3 regions of the Clostridium sp. KLE 1755 genome follow, and region 1 is predicted to be linked to each of the others. Evidence: a T-box and tRNA genes for the amino acid it is inferred to sense, from the RefSeq annotation. Region 1 holds a T-box; the other regions hold tRNA genes.
The links. A T-box is a leader RNA that pairs with one kind of tRNA and senses whether it is charged. The one in region 1 lies ahead of HMPREF1548_RS27915 (proline--tRNA ligase), so its partner is inferred to be a tRNA-Pro.

Region 1 (5,393 bases):
AAATATTGATCTTGTATATGAGGTCAAGGATGTGCCGGCGGTGGTTCTTATGAACGGTGTCCGGTGTGAGGTAAGCCTGGACAGTACGCCCGGCTTTGGCGGGGCGGATTATGTGATGAAGGTTACAGAAAGGTAATGCCCCCTTCTGTTTCCCCGGCCCGCCATGCAGCTACAGGAGGCTGCATGGCGGGTCTTATTTTAGGTTTTAATAAGATTGTTGTGCAGACAGTTACTCAGGCTGCAGCGCGGCAGTGAGGGCGGATATTTTTTCCCTGACCCGCAGGACAATTTCATTGGCGGGGATTTTGCAGGTGTCGGCCTTGTTTCCGCGAAGAGTCATTTCCACGCAGCCTTCCTTCCTGTTTCTTGGGCTGGCAATCAGACGGATGGGGATGCCAAGCAGATCCGCATCGGAGAACATGACGCCGGCGCTTACGTTCCTGTCATCATAGAGAACCTCCACGCCTGCACGCTGCAGCTCATCATACAGGGCGTCAGCCATGGCATGTACTTCGGCATTGTCACTGCGCATACAGCACAGATGAACCTGCCAGGGAGCGATGGTGATGGGCCATATGGGGCCGTATTCATCGTGATGCGCTTCGCAGACGGAAGCCGCCAGGCGTCCGATGCCGATGCCGTAGCAGCCCATCAGGGGATAGTGGGCGGCGCCGTCGGCATCCACGTACTGCATGTGCATGGCCTTGCTGTATTTGGTTCCCAGCTGGAAGATATTCCCCACCTCAATGCCGCGGGATATGGTCAGGGAGTGCCTGCCGCATACCGGACAGATGCCGCCCTCCTGCGTCTTTGCAAAATCTTCATACGACGCATCCGGGCAGTCCCGTTCCATGCACAGGCCGGTATAATGAAAGTCAGCGCGGTTGGCGCCGCAGACCAGGCCGGTTGCGCCTTTCAGGGAACGGTCAAACAGAATGGTGAGCTCCGTATTTTCACCGCTGCTTTTCCGCAATCCGGCATACAGGGCGGCGGGACCGATAAAGCCTGCCTGCAGGCCGGAGCCTTCCGTGATTTCCCCGGGATGGACCTCTTCTCCCAGCCGGTTGGTGAGTTTGGTTTCATTTACGTCCAAATCACCGCGGATAAAAAGGACGACGTAGGAATCATCCCGGTTCCGCTGGTAGACAACAGCCTTGCAGCATTGGGCGGCTGTGATTCCCAGAAAAGCGCAGAGCTCATCAATGGTATGGACGCCGGGGGTGGAAACCTCAGTCAATGCCGGGAGCGGCAGGGAGGAGGCGGCACATTCCGTATGCCCGTCCGTCCGGCCTTCAGATGCACAGATTCCCTCCGACGGCGCTTCTGTGATGCATTCCGCCGCTTCCATATTGGCGCGGTAGCCGCAGGAAGGGCACAGGACGATGGAATCCTCTCCGGCGGAAGTAAGGAGCATGAATTCATGGGACAGATTTCCGCCCATCATGCCGGAGTCCGATGCCACGGAGATCACCTCCGGTATGCCCGCTCTGGCAAAAATGCGTTCATAGGCGCTGTGGCAGCGCCGGTAGCAGGCTTCCAGGTCCTCCTGGGAGGTGTGGAAGGAGTAGGCATCCTTCATAGTGAATTCCCGGACGCGGATCAGTCCGGCCCTGGGCCGCGCTTCATCCCGGAATTTGGTCTGGATCTGGTAAAAAAGGAAGGGATATCGGCTGTAGGTGGCCCCATATTCCCTTACCAGCGCAACGGCGGCCTCCTCATGGGTCATGCCAAGCACCATGGGGGAACCGTTCCTGTCCGTAAAACGCAGCAGCTCGCTGCCTACGGAGTCGTAACGCCCCGATTCCTGCCAGTAGGAGGCGGGCAGCACTACGGGAAACTGCACCTCCTGGCCGCCTGCGGCATCCATTTCCTCCCTGATGATCTGTTCGATTTTCCGGGTGATGCGGCACAGGGGCGGCAGGGATGAATAGATGCCGTTCGCCACGTATTTCATATAGCCGCCGCGCAGCATGAGGGCGTGGCTTTCCACAACACAGTCGGAGGGCGTTTCCCGGAACCGGTCGCCGATTAGATTTGCAAGCTTCATAAAATAACCTCCTGTCCTTAGGGCGTGTTTATATAATGCCCTGGTGGCGGCAGGAGGGGACAGGGAATAAAAAAAGCCCCGAGCCGTCCCGCCGCATGATAAGGGAATGGCTTAGGGCGAACCTTCAGGGTCCGTGGTACCACCTAAATTCGGAAAAAATCCGCGCTCACGGTACAGGGCATAGCCCAATACCTTTCTCTGTTACGGGAGAACCCGGCGGGGCTTACTCACGTCTTCAGCTGCCGGATAAATACGGCAGGAAAACGGTTCGGCCTGCGGCTCAAAGAGGGGTTCGGCATTTTTTCAGGAAAGACTCACACCAGCCGTCTTCTCTCTGGACCATCCGAAATGCGTACTGTTTCTTTTCTCAGCCTTTGAGGAATGTAAAATTTTGTTAAGAATAGCACGGGCCGGAATATCTGTCAAGTACGGATTTATTGACAGTACGGATTTATTTTACTGTGCGGCTTTATTTTACCTGTTATGGATTTATTTTGCCGGAGGATTGCGCAGACAGGGGACGGAAGTTATAATGGAAGGGAACCTGGCAGTATCCATGAGGGAAACGGGCGGTTACGGTGGAAGAAGCCGTATTGGTGCAGTTACGGCAAAAGAAGCTTCACAGGGACGGTCCCTTTCGGAAGGGGAAGCATTCCGGCGCTGCGGCGGCGCGCCGGGAAAGGACATCATACAACAATGAATAAACAAAAGATGACAGCAAAAGAAATTTTTTCCATACCCAATCTGATGGGATATTTCAGGATACTTCTGATTCCGGTATTTTCCTGGATATATATCCATGCGGATGGTGTGTCGGATTATTATATGGCGGCGGTGTTGGTGGGAATTTCCGGGCTGACCGATATGTTTGACGGCAAGGTTGCCAGGAAATTCAATATGATTACGGAGCTTGGGAAGTTTATAGACCCACTGGCGGACAAGCTGACGCAGGGAGCGCTGGTGCTCTGCTTTGCCGTCCGTTACCCGCTGATGCGGGCGGTTCTGGCGCTTTTTATCCTCAAAGAGGGTTTTATGGGAATCATGGGGCTGCTGCTTCTCCCCAGAGGGAAGAAGCTGGATGGCGCCATGTGGTTCGGCAAGGTGTGCACCGCGGTCCTTTACGTTCTGCTGTTTATTCTTCTGCTGTTCCCTGGAATCAGCCTGACAGCCGCAAATCTTCTGATATCTGCATGCGGCGCCTTCATGCTGTTCAGCCTTATCATGTACATCCCTGTTTTTCGGAAAATGTGGAAGGAAAGCGAGCCTTCCGGAAAATAAACAGCCTGCCGGGTGCAGGAATAAAGATATCCGCAGGAGCTGATCAGTGCCGGTTTACGGCATCCTTCAGCTCCTGATTCAGTTTGCGGACCGTTTCGCCGTCCGGCTTTAGGATTTCACGGTCATAGGTATACAGGCCGTTTACCTCTTCCTCCACGTCGGACAGCTGGGTATAGATGGTAGCGGAAATGCCTTGCTTTACCGCGGGGAGGATGGTGGAGGACAGAAGGCGGCGATAGCCTTCCGTAAGGGTCTGGCGGCTGTCATATTTACCGTAGCCGTAGAGCTTTTCGCTGTAGCTGTGTCCCGGGACCTGCCAGGAATAGCCGCCGAATTCGGTAAGAGCCAGGGCGCGGACAGGCTCCGGGCGGAATTTCAGGGTAAAGAAATAATAGTGCAGGCTGCACAGGTCGCCGCCCTTCTGGTCAAACCAGCCGCTGGCATGGTCTATCAGCCTTGTGGAATCCAGGCTGCGGACAAAATCCGCGATCTTCAGGGCGTCGAACTGCCCCCACCCCTCATTGAAGGGAACCCAGCATACTATGGAGGGATGGACCCGGAGGGCTTCTATCGTTTCCTTTGTTTCACGTAGGAATTGCTTTCTCCCCTTCGCATCCCTGCGCGAAAGAAGGAAGCGGCTGTGCCTTCCGTCCTTTATGGTAATGTGCATGGCATTGAAAAGGGTGGCCAGGTATGTGACGAACCAGTGGCGATAGGAGCTGCCGCCGCATACCATATCCTGCCATACCAGCATTCCCAGCCTGTCGCAGTGATAGTACCAGCGCTGAGGCTCTATTTTGATATGCTTTCGGAGCATATTGAAGCCAAGATCCTTCATGGCCCTGATGTCATAAATAAATGCTTCGTCGCAGGGGGCGGTGTACAGGCCGTCAGGCCAGTAGCCCTGATCCAGGACGCCGGTCTGCATATAGGGGCTGTTATTCAGGAAAATACGGCGCAGGCCGTCGCTGCCGGTCTGGATATCGCATTTGCGCATGGCAAAATAACATTCCACCCTGTCGTCCTCCATTTCCAGGGTTGCATGGTAAAGGAAGGGATCCTCCGGGGTCCAGGCATGGAAACCAGGCAGGGGCAGGACTGCCTCCCGGTCCGGGGAAAAGGTATGGACGCACACTGCGCCGGAGGACTGTTTGCCGGCTGCGGGACGCGCCGGATCGTCCCGGTATTGTCTGTCCTCCTCCGTTTCCGGCCGGACCGTACAGCGGATTGGCCCTCCCTTTCTGCGGCCGCCGGCAGTAATCCTTACGCGGCAGCAGGAACCGTCATAATCCGGCGTAAAATGGACCGCCGAAATATAGGGATCGGGGACAAGCTCAAGCCATACGGTCTGCCAGATGCCGCTCTGGGCAGTATAAAACATACCTCCCTTATTAAGCTTCTGCTTTCCTCTGCTGTAACAGGAGGTATCACTGTAATCCCGCACGCGCACCAGAAGCTCGTTGGAGGCTTCTTCGGCAATATCCGTTATATCCAGTGTGAAGGGAAGGTATCCGCCCGTGTGCTCCCCCGCTGGTTTCCCATTAACAAATACGGCGCATTCCTGATCCACAGCGCCGAAATGGAGCAGTACCATTTGATCCTTCTGTTGTTTGCGGAGGGTAAAGCTGCGGCGGTACCACAGGAATTCATCCGGTGAAAGCCTCCGTCCCACACCGGACAGCGGAGCTTCCGGGGAAAAGGGAACGGGAAGCTGTCCCTCAAACCGGGCGGGAATGTTGGGGGAAGGGGTAAAACAGTAATCCCACATCCCGTTCAGATTAATATAAGATGCCCGTACTATAGCGGGACGGGGATATTCCTTCCATGTATCGGCAGGATTTATGCTGCGGCTCCACCGGGTTCTGCACAGACCCGGAACGCCGTTATCCTTCTTTTTACTCATTATTTTCGACCTTTCTGCCTGACAGGCGTGTAATCAATAGCCTTAAGCATCCGGGCAGTGCGCAAGGCTGCTGCCGGGACGGCTATGGTATAGCGTAACCATTCAGTTGTCCGGACGGTTATAGTATAGCATTTTTTCATCCGGAAAAATAGCGGGGAAAGGGTG
Region 2 (5,393 bases), on a different contig from region 1:
GCCACGGGCAATGTGGTTGTCCCAGACTGCAGGGCTGTCCCAGGCGACGCGGCTGTCCCAGACGGCACGGCTGCCAGGCTATCTGTCGGGAGGCTGCCTGTTTCTGTGCATGCTTGTCCTGATAACCCTGTGCCACACCTGCCGGGACGAGAGGCGAAAACTGCAGCAGCACCGGATTTTATCTGCAATGATGCTTGGATGTGCGCTCATTCATACCTGGATCGGCCTGTTTTCTGCGGCTTGAACCTCCGTATGTGCTGTTCCTTTGTATGTGCTGCTCCTCTGTATGTGTCGCTCCCCTGTATGCCCCATGAAAACACTGATTGTTTCCGCACGTCTGTCTCCATGGGACCGGCGCATGGAAACGCCCCCAAAGGAGGAATTCCAAATGAATAAATCAAAAGCGGCCCCTGAAGTCCGAAAAAAAAGATGCCTGATCCTGTACTGCTCCAGTCATCATCAGAACACGGAGACCCTTGTAAAAAAAGCTGCTGCACAGCTGTCTGACATTGCTGTTATGCCTCTGTCAGAGAACTGCCTCCCGGAACTTTCCCATTACGAGCTCATCGGCCTGGCCTCCGGCATTTATATGGGCAGGCCCCATGCCTCAATGCAGTCTTTCCTGGAGGCTCACCAAAAGGAGCTGAAGGGCCGCAGGGTTTTTACACTTCTGACCAGCGGCGCCAACCAGAAAAAATACGGCACAGCCTTTTCCTCCCTTCTGGAAGGCTATGGCTGTACCGTATTGGGGAATTACCAATGTAAAGGGTTTGATACCTTCGGCCCCTGGAAGCTTATCGGCGGGATTGCCAAGGGACATCCTGACACCAGTGACATTGCAGGTGCGCAAGCTTTTCTGCGCGGGATTCTCAGGACGCAGGCCTGATACCTGCCGCCACGCATTCACACGGTCTGTGCGGGCCTATCCGCCGTAAGGCCTTTCCCCGCGTCATGCTCCAGAATTACCCGCAGCAGGATTTCCGCAGCCAGCCTGGAACCGGTCTCTGAGGCATGCTCGCCGTCAGGCGCATACATTTCCGTTTCCGGATGGGCCTGCTTATACTGCCACCATTCCTCGCCCACCGGCGCAAGCACGGCCCCCAGCTGTTCCGCCATTTCCCGGTATGTCTCCGTCATTTTCTGCTGTCCGGCTTCATTCGTTTTCTCAGCCCAGGTCATATAGGCAACCGGTGTGCTTCCGGCTTCCTGAATCCATTGATTAATCGACTTTGCCGCTTCAAGCATGTCCTCCTTCGGCCCGAACGGATGGGCATGTTCCTGAAGGACCACATAATCATAATTTCCATAAAGAATGTTAAACCTGACCTCCGGCTCCTTCTGATGCTGATGGAGGAACCAGCCGCCATGGGTGAGCATTGTCACCTCACAGGCAATCCCTTTCTTTCTTGCAAGCTCCGCAAAAATCTCCGGCATATCATTAAAATAGGTGTGGCTGTTGCCAATAAATAAAACTCTCATTCCCTGTATTCTCCTCTTCTTTGGCTTTCTGCGGATTTTCATCCGACAAAGCCAATGCTTTTCTACTAATCCTGATGTATTAATCATAATATACCGTAGGATATTTTTCATCATAAAAATAAAGAAAGAACCGCTATGGGTACAGACGGAAAAATATTCCGCTGTGGCCGGAAACTCCAAAACAATAAAAAACGAAAAGCAGGAAGAATCGTTGGTATCATTTTCGGCTCCGCAAGATATGAAAATATAATAGCTGTGGATATTGAAGTGGAAGAAACGTACAGAAGGCGCGACATCGCCGCCTTTCTCACAGAGCATATGCTCAGCAGCTGTTCTGAAGAAAACCTGACAGTACAGTGGGACTGCGTGGAATCTAATTCCGCCTCCCGCATGGCAGCAGAAAAATGCAGTTTCTATTTATTCAAGAAGCGCCCTTATTATTGGTTTGAAATATCGTAATCTGTATATGGAATAAACTGCAAAGGCACAACGTTCATTTTATGGGCAACAAAAAAGCCTGGTAAAAACCAGGCTTTTTCCATCGGAGTGACAAGACTTGAACTTGCGGCCTCTACTTCCCTAAAGTAGCGCTCTACCACCTGAGCCACACCCCGAAGCTTTCTTATGTCGTCCGGGCTTTCGCTCCAACCGACGAATGTTAGTATACAAAAAAATCCCAAATCTGTCAATATGTTTTTTTAATTTTTGCAAAAATATGTTTTGTGATTTTTTTATTATTTTTTGTCACTTATGAAAATGCCCCTAAGAAGCGTCAATGCTTTCATATATAAACATAACTGTTCTAAAAAATAACGCTTCCCACAAAGGTATTTTCTGACCAGCAATATAAAATCATTCAGCCACGTTTCACCGTAAGATAAAGTAATATATCCACTGTAAATATATTTTTATCGCAGGTTATTTTCATATCACCATTATACTTTTTAATCATATCCTTTACGCTATCCAGTCCCAGGCCATGGTTTTCCTTATCCTCTTTTGACGTTAGAAGTTTATTGCCTGAGGTCTTAATGCAGCCACAATATGAATTGGATACCCGAATAAAAAGTATCCCTTTATCCGCGGTAATTTGCAGGGACAGCCATTTAACCTCCGTCTGCCGTGCTGCTTCAATCGCATTATCAATAATATTTCCAAGAATAACCGCCAGCTCAAATGAACAGGTATGCAAATCCTCCGGTATTTTGACCTGAACATCAACTTTTTTAAGAATAGATACCGCTTTCTCCAGCATAAAATTGAGAATACCATCGATATCCTTATTCCCCGAACTGACATGCTCCCTGGGATTTATCATTGCCTGCTCCATTTTATCAAGATATTCCAACATTTCCGCGTTCTTATTAAGCGAAGCCATACTATACAGCTGCATAATATGATGGACCATATCATGCCGCAGCCGCCTGATTTTTTTCTGCGTCTGCGTGATTGTTTCCAACTGGCTGGAATAAACTTTTACCTTTAACTCCATCATCTCTTTTTCACGGAGCTGATGATGCACTTCCATAAGCATATTATACAAATAAAATACAACGATATTAATAAGCAGTATTCCCATGCTCTCACATACAAGCAGAAATCTGTTATTCAGGTTAAAGCTAATCAGCATAAAAAGCATTATTATGCTTAATACCGGTATTATAAGAAGGTATTTTATCCCCCGCGTATACTCCTGTTTCGCTTTATTATCCAGGAGCCGTGCAGCAATAAGTTCTGAGATTTGGATTAAAAGGACTGTTACAATAGAAAATAACTGCGGCGTTGTCTGTCCGACTTTATAATCAAAGAAAAGGAAGCTTGCGAGAATATCGCTCACCATATTTATCGTGTAAATAAGCACGGTTGTAGTTATTTTCTTGCGGATGCTGCCATCATAAAGAAGGGTAACCAAAAAAGACATATCAGATTCGTGGCAATATTCACGATTGGATAATGAAAAATCAGAAACATGCCAAAACTTATCACATAAAATATCACATAAGCGATTACTTCAGTTCTTTTTCCTGCCTTTCTTTCAGTAAGAAAAAGACCGACAAACTTCCAGACAATATAGATACGGAAGAGATTTGTTACGGCGGCGATCAAAATATCATGTATACTCATCCCTGGCTCCTTCTGTTATCAATTATCTGATTTCTGACCTGGTTCCGGTAGCGTCTGCTGATATTCAGTTCATCCCCATTAAACATTTTTACCCGTTCGTATGTATATTCAATCACATAATCCTGGTTAATGACATATGATTGGTGGATTTGCAGGAAATTTGGCGGCAGTTGGGTAAGAACTGCTTTTATTTTACCATAAAATTCTTTTATCCCCTGAAAGGCAACAATCTAAACTTTTCTGTTATCGCTGGTAATATAAATAATATTTTCACACCATTCACGACAAAACACATTTCCATTCCGGTATTCTAAAAATATCTTCCCCAGGCCCTCTATTTTCAGAAAAATCCCCACTGCTTTTTTAACAGCATCATATTCTAACGGTTTCTCGATAAAATCCAGGGGTTGTACACTGAACAACTGCATGGCGTACCCTTTATGATAGGAAATGAAAATAATTTTTGTTTTAATATCATTCAGGCTTTCACGGATAAATTTTCCCACCTCCACACCATTCAACGTCAGAAGCTCAATATCTAAAAAGAGAAGGTCAAACGCATTCCCCATTTCAAGATGCTTACACAGGGTTTCTCCTGAATACCAGGGTTCAATTTCTACATGTACATTAAATTCCCGAAAAATATCAATCAGCATACTTTCCAGTTCGCAGCACATATTTTTATCATCGTCACAAATCCCGATATTATATACTGGCATACCATTTCTCCCTCAAAAAATGTATCATGACTTTCATTATAGCATATTTTGTGGCCGCCATATCGGTTTTGAGCATTTTCACCGATACCGTTATCCCTCTTTTTCTATGGCGCAAATACTGAATTTACCGGTATGCTGTCTCGCACTAATAGTCACTATATAGCTGCCCTCAAGATCAAAACCCACAAAATAGCTGCCTGTTAGCATATCGCTTTCCATAGTACCTAATACATGAATACGGGTATCATTATTTGCCGTTATTTCCGCCAGCCGGATACGGTCACATATAACATAAAATCCAATGGTTGCTTATTTCCATTGAAAAAGTATACACTGCATTATCGCCGACAAAGTACAGTTTGCCTTTTCCTTTTGATACTTCAACTGCGATGTCTATTTCTCCGCCTTCTCCGTCATAAACCAGTATTTCTGTCCCGTCTTCCGCAATGTAAACCAGGGACATAGAACCATTTTCACAAACCACAGTCCCTTTTACAGACAGCTCCGTCCGATTCATACCGGTTTTACTCTGGTGAACTCACCTGTCTTACTAAAATTATATGCAAAAATATCCCGCATCCTCCATGCATGATGAAAACAGCGCCTTTTACTGCTGAAATCGGCATACGTTCCTTTCTCAGTCCCTCCATTCCTTTGCGGGCAGGCGAAAGTGTTCACGCCGCACAAAAAAAGATGCCTGAAGGAATCTCCTTGAGAAAAAAACAGCTAACCTGAAATTTCCCCCAGATTAGCTGTTCCTCTTCTATTGTTCAATTTTTACTATTTTAGATATATTTCTGAAATGATTCCAGCTCAGGACAGGCAGCCTCCCCCGGAAACCGGAAAAGAATTTGCCACATGCAGTAATTGGCCTGAAAAGCTATGTTCATCAGTGAAACAAACCGGCATAAGGATACAGTCTTCCATCCATGTCAGTTTTTATATTACAGCTTCCATTATTAAAATCACATGTCAGCTTCAGTTTAAACAAATCCACTGCCACCGATTCCACAATAACATACCAAAACTCTCTTGGTACGTATATAATTGGACAATATCCTATCAACATCT
Region 3 (5,393 bases), on a different contig from region 1:
CGCCGTTTACCTCATGGGCAAAGCTTTCTCCCCATTCATCCTTTTTCCGTGCTACCGTCGCCGTACGCAGCCCGATACGGCGATCCCACACATCAAGAAGCTGCTGCCCCCGGAATAATTCCAGGCGGATTCTGTACAAAGGCTGCTCTCCGTACCCGTTCGGCCACCATAGTTTGGGATTTTCCACAAGAATCTGAGCAGGACTGTTATCGTATGTCTGTGCCGTCCCCTCAGGATCCGTAATGGTTACCCGGTAACAATACTGCTCGGAATCACCATCAGAGGAACCGGGTGAAAAAGGGATCTCCCCAAAGGCGCGTACCGCCTCCGCCTGTATAGACAATGTAACACAATTCTTTTCGTGCTTCTGCGTAATATATACATTATCAATTCTTGCATCCTGGATTCCCAGAAGCTTTACATTCCTGAAAATTCCTGCATCAGGCAGTCTGGGGCCCCAGTCCCACCCGAACATGCAGTGTGCTTTTCTCAGCCGGGAGCAGCCGCGCATGGCATCCGAACAGTCTGAGGAAGCGGGATCCTGTTCATAGGAATCATAAATGTAGTTCACGGGGGAAAAGAGTATAATACGCAGCAGATTGCCTTGTTTTTTCACCGTATCAGTAACATTAAATTCCCAAATACGGTGCATATTATCCGTTTTTCCCAGATGCTTTCCATTCAGGGAAATATCCCCCAGGGTATCAATCCCGTCAAAATGAAGCAGTATTTCATCTGATGCCAGCAGTTCGTCACTCACCTCAAATTCAGTAATGAATTCAAAGTCCTCCTTCAAAAGCTCCAGCGCCTTTTCTTCATTATCCCGGTAAAAAGGATCTTCCATTTTTCCATGGGCAAGATACGTCTGATACACGCTGCCGGGAACTGTAGTCTCCAGAAATTCCCGTTCAGTAAGGCTTTTCATCTTCCAGTTTTTATCCAGTATTTCCTCTGTCATAAGCTTTCTCCGTTTCTTTTTCGTACTGGCCAGCGCCTTTACAGCTACTCTTTTTCTTCCTCCGCAAGCAGATCCATAATAGCCTCCAGTACATTCGCCGTGGCCCAGAGGTTAAAGGAAAACCAGGAGCTGTAGGGGCGGCCATCGCTGTAGCGTTCTGTCACCAGCCCATCGCTGGGGCAAAATCTTTCCGAAGTTATTCCGTATTGCCCATATCCGCTCTTTTCCGGATACAATTCAAGATTCTGCATCATCCAGGCCGTACTGTCATCGGCACGCATTTTGTGATATTCATCTCCTGTTGCCGCCGCCAGATACCGCAGGTCACCGTCGATGATAACTCCCATGGGATGAATGTGAGGATTGGAAATACTTGTTATGGAACCGCCGCATGAATTCCAGCCATCCTTCAGCGGATCATTTTCCGGCCTTGAAGCATACCCGTACCGCCATAAATATTCATAGCAGGCTCCGGCTTCCAGATGCTCCAGATATTTTTTCTCACCAGTTGTTTCATATAACAGACGGGTTCCTCTGACGAATGCAAGATTCCCCTCTTCATCCACAGCCTTCCAGGTATCCATTGGTGTTCCGTAGCAATTCAAATCCAACACATATTTTGAGTAAAATGTTTCCGCTTTTCTGGCAGAATCCAGATACTTTTCTTCACCGGTCAGGCGATATGCATAAACCATACAGGGGAGGAACCAGCAGCCTGCAAATCCATCCCAATCCAGCACCTTTTTCTCATTATGGCTATAGGTGTAGCCATAATTTCCGTCTTCTCTCTGAAGCGCAATTATAGTATCCAGTACCTTTAAGCATACCGACAGCCAATGCTCAGGGTATGCTTCTCCCCTGTTATGTAAAAACTCTGCCGTTTTAAGCATTTCATGAACCGCTTTGCCGTTATTATACGCGCAGTGGCAATCTTCTGCAATATGATACCAAATCCACCAGCCATTAACCAGGGAACCGCTCTCATCCACAGGAGCCACGAGATCATTCAGCAATCCGGATTCTTCATGGAAAGCATCTGCGATCTGGTCAAATAACTCCCAGCCGTTCCTGGCCTTTTTAAAATAATTTTCCGGCAGTCCAAGCAGCTTTTCTCCCATAATAAACGGGCATGCCAGCTCCGCGATTCCCGTCCATCCTATTTCATAAACCGGACGCCATGCCTTTAAATCAGGCTTTTGTGGAGGACAGCAGGACATGTCTGTATAGGCCTGCCATTCGTCATTCCAGTTCAGATCAATGCAGGAGCGTATGATGGCGGCGCCTGCCTCCTGAAGGCTTTTTTTATACTCAGCCCTGCTGTGCAGCTTTGTATACTCCATGCGGACTATGTCATGCATGGCCATCCTTCCCTTTCCTTCCAGTAAATAAATGAGTCCTTCCGCTTTGGCAACAGCAACCCATGGCTTGTTTATTATCCATATCAGCCAATTAAAAGATATTTCAAAAAACCCATTGACATTTTCCTCTATATTTTGTATTATTGAAGGGCTTGATAAAGTCTAGTTCGAAGCGTGGCTCAGTTTGGTAGAGCGCTGCGTTCGGGACGCAGAGGTCGCGTGTTCGAATCACGTCGCTTCGACTACAGAAAACCCTTGAAAACTTATTGTTTTCAAGGGTTTTTGTTATTCATTACCTTTTTAATCATTTTATAAAAATTTCGTTTTATATTTATCGGTTGTAGAACATCCCTGTAAAGGATATAATACTAATATCCCAATAGTTACCGCATTTCGGCCGGCGCGTCATCCTTATTGCCGCCGGTAGCTTTTTTAACCCTGAAACAGCGACATATATTTACACCCGATAATAAATTCCCCAACACCCCACCACCGGGAGGTACCGTCTATGAAAAACATGTCCCAATCCACAGATCCGCAGTTCCCGCCGCATGAAAATACACCACTTATCACTACCGCCCAGCCCGGTTCCGCTTATCTGCTGGAAAGCATCACTGGCGAAGAAATATCGTCCAATCTGAAGCCTTTGGATAAAATCAACGGCTATGATGTGCGGCCCGGCTTTTATGAGGTGAATGGAGCTTCAGCGCTGCCCGGAGGGGTAAACTTTACGCTGGCTTCCCACGGCGCCACCTCCTGTGAGCTTCTTTTATTCCACCGGAAATCCTCAGAGCCATTCGCAAGTATTCCTTTTCCGGAACACTACCGGATCGGCAATGTTTTTTCCATGATCGTCTTTGGACTGAAAATTGATGAGTTTGAGTATGCTTACCGTCTGGACGGCCCCTATCAGCCGGAGAAAGGCCTGATTTACGATAAGACAAAATATATTCTTGACCCTTATGCAAAGGCTGTTACCGGGCAGAGCGAATGGGGCATCCACCTTCCCTGTACGCAGAACTGCCAGTATAAATCCCGTGTCGTGAGAAATAACTTTGACTGGGGAAACAGCAAACAGCCTCTGATTCCCATGAAGGATAATATTATTTACGAGCTGCATGTGAGGGGCTTTACCAGGCATTCCTCCTCCGGAGTGCACAATCCCGGAACCTTTGCAGGTCTTATGGAAAAAATCCCATATCTGAAAGAACTGGGAATCAATGCGGTGGAGCTGATGCCGATTTTTGAATTTGATGAAATGAACGGCTGCAGAGAGGTAAACGGCCGGAAGCTGCTGGATTACTGGGGCTATAACCCGGTATGCTTTTTTGCGCCGAATACCAGCTATACTGCCCAGATCGAATACAATCAGGAAGGGCTGGAGCTGAAAAAACTCATAAAGGCCCTGAATGAAAATGGAATCGAAGTCATTCTTGATGTAGTATTCAACCATACGGCGGAAGGAAATGAATTGGGACCCTACTTTTCATTTAAAGGCCTGGATAATAATATTTATTACATGCTCACACCGGATGGCCATTATTATAACTTCAGCGGCTGCGGCAATACGCTTAACTGCAATCATCCCATTGTCCGGCAGATGATCCTGGACTGTCTGCGGTACTGGGTCATTAATTACCGGGTGGATGGTTTCCGTTTTGATCTGGCGTCTATTCTGGGAAGGAGCGAGGACGCGGCACCAATGAGCAGGCCGCCGCTTCTGGAAAGCCTGGCCTACGATCCCATCCTGGGAAATGTGGATCTGATTGCGGAGGCCTGGGATGCGGGCGGGCTTTATCAGGTTGGCTCCTTCCCATCCTGGAACCGCTGGGCGGAATGGAATGGAAAATACAGGGATGATATCAGAAGCTTTCTGAAGGGGGACGAGGGTTACGCTGCTGCCGCCGCACAGCGCATTATGGGTTCCCCGGACCTATATCCCCCGGATAAGCGGGGTTATAATGCTTCCGTCAACTTTCTGACCTGCCACGATGGATTTACATTGTATGATCTCTATTCCTATAGTACCAAACATAATGAGGCAAATGGCTGGAACAATACGGACGGCGCCGATGATAACCGAAGCTGGAACTGCGGTTATGAAGGCCCGACAAACAATGAAGAAATCATGGATCTGCGTTTCCGCATGATAAAAAATGCCTGCGCCGTTCTTATGTGCAGCCGGGGGACCCCCATGTTCCTTGCCGGTGATGAATTCGGAAACACGCAGTTTGGAAACAACAATTCCTACTGCCAGGATAATGAAATATCCTGGCTGGACTGGTCTTTGCTGGAAAAAAACAAAGAAATTTTTGAATTTTTCCGGTATATGATAGCCTTCCGTCAGCAGCACTCCGTCATCCGGGGAAATACCGCGCCCTGCAGCTGCGGTTTTCCTCCCATGAGCCTGCACTGCATAAAGGCCTGGGACAGCAGCTATGTATGGGATACCAGGTTTTTGGGTGTCATGTTTTCAGGAATCGATTCCACGGGACGGGATGATATCGTTTACCTGGGGATCAATACCTTCTGGAAGCCTCTGCAAATAGAACTGCCTGCGCTGCCTTCTTCAAAATACTGGATTCCCGCTGTCGATACCGGACGTGGAGATATGTCGGTGATTACCGAGGAAGAGATTCTGGATAAAAGTGTGTATGTTATGAATCCCAGATCGGTACTTGTGTGTGTGGTGAGGGACAGGAATTGAGTTAGTTTTTTCAATAAAAATAAAAAGTCAAATGGATAAAATCACGCATCCATTTGACTTTTTATAAATCTATCATAAACGGCCTCTCTCATTCTCCAGTTCCTGCAGAGGTCTGGCTAACTTGCTATAGATTAACTCAATATTATTTGTCACATCCCCGATAGTTGAGATATCATCCTGAGAACTTGCCAGATAATACTTACATCTGTCATTTATTCCATACTTAACCGCATAAACTTCTATAGCATTCAAAAAATATGGGCTATGTGTATTCAAGAGAATGTGTACGCCAAACTCCTTCTGAATTAATACAATAAGTTCAGCAAACAAAAGCTGCCATTCCGGATGCAGGTGAATTTCCGGTTCATCC

Region 2: it has a tRNA-Pro gene. The T-box ahead of HMPREF1548_RS27915 (proline--tRNA ligase) is inferred to sense a tRNA for this amino acid. The anticodon was not compared.
Region 3: it has a tRNA-Pro gene. The T-box ahead of HMPREF1548_RS27915 (proline--tRNA ligase) is inferred to sense a tRNA for this amino acid. The anticodon was not compared.

Annotation. Positions count from the first base shown of each region.
Region 1 covers NZ_KE992782.1:35,714-41,106, forward strand. The annotation lists gene HMPREF1548_RS27910 (DUF4318 domain-containing protein) at 1-136, shown strand, start outside; gene HMPREF1548_RS27915 (proline--tRNA ligase) at 230-2,047, opposite strand; T-box leader at 2,157-2,425, opposite strand; gene HMPREF1548_RS27920 (hypothetical protein) at 2,439-2,747, shown strand; gene HMPREF1548_RS27925 (CDP-alcohol phosphatidyltransferase family protein) at 2,744-3,325, shown strand; gene HMPREF1548_RS27930 (glycoside hydrolase family 2 protein) at 3,369-5,228, opposite strand.
Region 2 covers NZ_KE992671.1:94,849-100,241, forward strand. The annotation lists gene HMPREF1548_RS06010 (hypothetical protein) at 1-244, shown strand, start outside; gene HMPREF1548_RS06015 (flavodoxin domain-containing protein) at 389-886, shown strand; gene HMPREF1548_RS06020 (SGNH/GDSL hydrolase family protein) at 904-1,479, opposite strand; gene HMPREF1548_RS06025 (GNAT family N-acetyltransferase) at 1,615-1,938, shown strand; tRNA gene HMPREF1548_RS06030 (tRNA-Pro) at 2,021-2,093, opposite strand; gene HMPREF1548_RS06035 (sensor histidine kinase) at 2,336-3,400, opposite strand; gene HMPREF1548_RS28830 (LytTR family DNA-binding domain-containing protein) at 3,600-3,833, opposite strand; gene HMPREF1548_RS06045 (LytR/AlgR family response regulator transcription factor) at 3,834-4,322, opposite strand; gene HMPREF1548_RS06050 (hypothetical protein) at 4,603-4,839, opposite strand; gene HMPREF1548_RS29860 (hypothetical protein) at 5,212-5,393, opposite strand, start outside.
Region 3 covers NZ_KE992640.1:12,393-17,785, reverse strand. The annotation lists gene HMPREF1548_RS00275 (beta-mannosidase) at 1-958, opposite strand, end outside; gene HMPREF1548_RS00270 (YyaL domain-containing protein) at 1,003-2,316, opposite strand; tRNA gene HMPREF1548_RS00265 (tRNA-Pro) at 2,485-2,558, shown strand; gene glgX (glycogen debranching protein GlgX) at 2,825-5,023, shown strand; gene HMPREF1548_RS00255 (AAA family ATPase) at 5,096-5,393, opposite strand, start outside.